DNA from 2 places in the Exiguobacterium acetylicum genome. Region 2 is predicted to be linked to the other one. Evidence: predicted binding sites of a transcription regulator. Region 2 holds the regulator's gene; the other holds the start of a gene.
What was found. The regulator LexA, encoded in region 2, represses DNA repair genes until DNA is damaged. The targets are predictions, from matches to a motif close to CGAACATATGTTCG.
Positions count from the first base shown of each region.

Region 1: K7G97_RS01795 (NUMOD4 domain-containing protein) is a predicted target of LexA. The motif match lies at 1,344-1,357, and genes of this name have one in related genera.

Region 1 covers NZ_CP082333.1:325,535-327,942, forward strand. Annotated here, with positions in the region: gene K7G97_RS01780 (DNA alkylation repair protein) at 1-327, shown strand, start outside; gene K7G97_RS01785 (GNAT family N-acetyltransferase) at 328-669, shown strand; gene K7G97_RS01790 (AAA family ATPase) at 706-1,284, opposite strand; gene K7G97_RS01795 (NUMOD4 domain-containing protein) at 1,417-1,944, shown strand; gene K7G97_RS01800 (sunset domain-containing protein) at 1,987-2,408, opposite strand, start outside.
Region 2 covers NZ_CP082333.1:1,152,882-1,155,289, forward strand. Annotated here, with positions in the region: gene K7G97_RS05905 (MIP/aquaporin family protein) at 1-176, opposite strand, end outside; gene K7G97_RS05910 (metal-binding protein) at 363-833, opposite strand; gene lexA (transcriptional repressor LexA) at 865-1,479, opposite strand; gene yneA (cell division suppressor protein YneA) at 1,691-1,978, shown strand; gene K7G97_RS05925 (YneB family resolvase-like protein) at 2,024-2,408, shown strand, end outside.

The DNA of each region.
Region 1 (2,408 bases), 830 kb from region 2:
ACGCAAGGTGAGGTCGAGGTGACGGACTTAGTCGTCTCACCGGTGACGATTGGTCAAGAGTTACAATTTTCGTTTCAAGTGCACAGTTCCGTTGAACAACGTCTGCGTCTTGAATACGCGATCGATTACGTCAAACAACGCAGAACGAGTCGGAAGGTGTTTCAACTGCGGGAGCGGGAAGTCAAAGGTGTCTTACAAGTCGAACGACGCCAATCGTTTCGGAACATGACGACGCGTGTCCATTATCCCGGGACACATACATTGACGATTTTGATCAACGGAGAGGCTTACGTGACAGCAACGTTCGAGGTCGAGGAGGAGAGCTGAATGCAAGGGAGACATCCGGATTTTACGACGTCACGGTTGTTTGTCGAAGCAACGGATGAAGAATCGGGTTGTAAGTGGACGCTACATGCGTTACGTGAGAGAACGATCGTCGGAACGATTACCTTCACATGGAATGGATCGATCGGAAACTTACGTTACACGACGACGGATGAGAACGATCAGCGCGGGTACATCAGGGAAGCACTGACATCGATTCTATCGTATCTCGCGCGGACGTTATTACTGACGCGTGTCTACGGCGAGGCAGGCAGTGAGACGGTCTGGCGTCGGAACGGATTTCAGTTGCAAGCGAATCGATATGCACGCGAACTCCATCACTAAAGCCCCGCCTACTTGAGCAGGACGGGGCTTTAGTGATTAGACCGTTGTTTTGGACCATTTGAAATGATCGCAAATCGCTTCAGCGCTTTCACGTGCACTTAACTGTTCCGTATCAAGGAAGAGATAGTTGACGTCTGGTAGTTCGCCTGGTAGCGAGCGTGTCCGGTATCCGTCCGCCGTCTCGCGTAAGTCCTGTTCAGAAGCAGCGAGATCGCGCTTCGTTACTTTATGCGTCAATCGGTTTTCGGTCGTGTTCCGGTGCAGACGGGTTGCGACCGGCGCATCGAGTTCAACGATATAGACGTCAGCACCCGCTTGTTCGAATAATTCGACTGTCTCTTCAATGAACTCGAGACCGCCGCCTTCGACGCCGAATAGACAGAGGAATGTAAACAGGACACCTTCGAGCGAGCTGTTCGCCATTTCCTTGAACATCTCGCGCCGGATCGTATCCTTTAAGCGGTGATGTGCGGGTTCAGAGAAATCAAAATAAGGTAATAACAGGTCGATCGTCTGGTGGTTATGGAAGACTTTCATCTCCGTCAATCGTTCGATTTCTTGACCAATCGTCATCTTTCCGACCGCTTGGGGACCAAGTAACAAGACAAATTTCATGGACGAACCTCATTTCCTTTTTCTGCTAAGAATAGCACATTCCGACGAGTGACATCACTAGAACGTTTGTTCGTAATTTGATATAATTCAGATATGAAGTCCCGTCGTGTCCTTGTCTGAAGGAGGACAATCATGCAAGAACAATGGAAAGCCGTCATCGGCTATGTAGGTATATATGAAGTCTCGTCGCTAGGTCGCGTAAGGTCGCTCGACCGGACGATCGTGACATGTCGCGGTGTCCGGCAACGCCGAAAAGGTGTCTTGCTCCGTCCACGGCTCAATCGGGAAGGATATCGGAAAGTCACGCTCTATCAACGTGGTCGAGGAGAACGGGTGCAAGTCGGAATGCTTGTTGCACAAGCTTTTCTGACGACAGACGTCACGGAAGCACAACTCGTCCGACGCAACGGTAAACGATCTGACGATCAGTTGTCGAATTTAGACGTCCTGCCTTCAATCGATCAGCAATATAACGAACTACTTGGTGAGTTTGATCTCTTGTTAAATCAACATGTGACGCTATCACCGTTTCAGATTCGAACGATTCGTGTGCAGTACGAAAAAGGGAAAACGATTCGTCAATTGGCAGAGCAGTATCAGGTGACGGAGAACCGGATTCGCAACATTATCGATAAGAAGGAAGCGAAATTTATTAGCTAACTAAAAGGACCGGATATCAAATGAGATATCCGGTCCTTTTAGTTAGATTTTTGATTTGCGATATCCAGCACTTACAGCTGCACCTTCTGTACAAAAAACTTGTTCAGGGTCCGTTTTACTATAAAACCTTTGATTAGGAAGGTGATATATTTTCTCACCTGAACTAGAGATATTACCCCGAATATTTAAGCAAGTCTTAGCTTTAGTGTCAGCTTCTGCCTTAGCTTTAGCGTCAGCTTCTGCCTTAGCTTTAGCGTCAGCTTCTGCTTTAGCTTTAGCGTCAGCTTCTGCTTTAGCTTTAGCATCAGCTTCTGCTTTAGCTTTAGCATCAGCTTCTGCTTTAGTTTTAGCGTCAGCTTCTGCTTTAGCTTTAGCGTCAGCTTCTGCTTTAGCTTTAGCATCAGCTTCTGCTTTAGTTTTAGCGTCAGCTTCTTCCTTAACTTTAGCATCATTTTTTTCTTCAG
Region 2 (2,408 bases):
CCACTTTCAGCAGCGACGAATGCTGCTGTCATGACGGCAAGACCCCAAGCGAACGTGATGACGATCCATCCGCTGTTTTCCGATTTCGTCTTTTTCAAGACGACACCGGCGACGACTCCATCCCCGAGCAGGATAAGAATCATCGTACCGATCATTTCTAGTACAAAGTTATTCATGCAAAAACCCTCCCTTTGGATTAAAGCAGATAATGGCCTTTCTACTTTAAATTACTCCGATTTGAGAACGTTTTCAATACATATAATTGAAATATAGGAATGGAAATTTTTTATTTTGATGTTTAAAGATACGAAAAAGTGGATAAGAAAACACCTCTTCCTGCCTGCGAGCAAGCAAAAGAGATGTTACCGACGACGTTTTTTTCTTTTTTTAGGTCGAAACCAACTGCTGGAATAATCTAGTAGGATATGAATCGTACTCGCCACCATGATCCCGACGACGAATGCAGGCAGGGAAGCGAACCACGAATCAATCGTAGCAGAATCAAGAACCTGAAAATAGAGACTTAAAAATAGTAGCGGAATCAGAATCGCAGCACTATAAAGAAGCCGGATGATGTCTCCGATGATCAATCCGTGTGACCAGATTGAGCGGTGGGGCATGATCTTGACATAAGGCATCCAAAGGACTCGGAACGGTCCAAAGCGATAATACGGTTCTGATTTTAAATCGAGGTCGGGTGACAACCAAAGGGTACCGACAGCGATACCGATGGCGGTTGGTAACCAATCGGTTTGTTGCGTTGCGACCGAATACGCAACGTAACCCGTCAGTGCGACGGTATTGACGGTATCATGTACATTTCCTGATGGCATGAAAAAAGACCAGTCGTAACTGGTCCCTCCGTCAATGAATCGTCCGATACACGCCGATTACCTTACCAAGAATGGAGACATTATCGAAATACATCGGATCCATCGAGTCATTTTCTGGTTGTAGACGTACCTGTTGATCTTCTAAGAAGAACCGTTTCACCGTCGCTTCGCTATCTTCGGTCATAGCTACGACGATTTCTCCGTTTTCTGCTGTGTTTTGTTGGCGCACGATGACACGATCGCCGTCAAGAATACCTGCGTTAATCATCGATTCACCATCGATCGTCAACATGAAGACCGTTTCATTTCCTACATAATGTGCAGGGAGTGGGAACTGTTCCTCGATGTTTTCAATCGCTGTAATCGGAAGACCCGCTGTGACTTTCCCGATGACGGGAACATGGACGATGGCTTCCGTGATTTCTTCAGGCTTATCAAGCAATATCTCAATCGCACGTGGTTTCGTCGGGTCACGGCGAATCATTCCCCGTTTCTCGAGTCGATCCAAATGACCGTGTACCGTCGAGCTAGACGCGAGTCCGACTGCTTCTCCGATTTCACGAACTGATGGTGGATACCCCTTCAGTTTCACTTCAGAGACGATGTAGTCGAGAATCTCTTGTTGGCGCTTAGACATTTTCCGCATACGAATTGCCACCTCTTTCTGGATTGAAGTTTGAAATGTAAGAATATATGTTTCTAGATTCACTATAACATAGAACAAATGAGCGTACAAACAATTGTTCGACATTTTGTGTTGACCGAACACGGGTTCTGTGTTTATTATGAGTTATGCGAACAATTGTTCCGCGAACATTTATTCTAACTCATTCATTTCATATTTGGAGGGATTCATGATGATTCATACGATTCGTACTCATGCTTTTTCAATTCTCTTCTATGCCTTAAGTATTGCCTTCGTGATCTTTTTACTCACACCGCGCCCGGATGAAAAAGTGGCGCAACTGATGACTGCTTCCGTTACGGTCGATGAGAACGCCACAGTCGAACAAATTGCTGAAGTCTACAATGATGGTTCGATGTCAGATGAAGAATACGTCAACTGGTTGATTAAAAATAATGATGTCGAGACAAAACACGTCATCTCAAAAAGCAAAATCGTTGTACCAATCGCACAACAATGACAAAATGGAAAAGTTGTGAAAGAACGAACAGGGATGTGAGGTACGATGAAGGTCGTGATTTATTGTCGGGTGTCGACCGAAAAAGAAGCACAAGATAGTTCGATTGAACGCCAACGGATGGAACTTTCGAAGGTTGCGTCTCAAAAGGGTTTTGATGTCGTGGATGTCGTCTCTGAAAAAGAGAGTGGATATGACGTCGATCGGGAAGGGATGCTGACGGTTCTTGATCATGTGACACGTGACGCGGTAGATGCGGTCCTCGTGACGGATGATACACGGATTGGTCGTGGGAATGCGAAAATCGCTATTTTGCACACGTTTAAGAAGCACGGTGTTCGATTGATGACGCTTGATTCCGATGGAGAATACCAGCTTGCTGATGCAGAAGCAATGGTCCTTGAGATCGTCTCACTGGTGGAAGAATATCAAC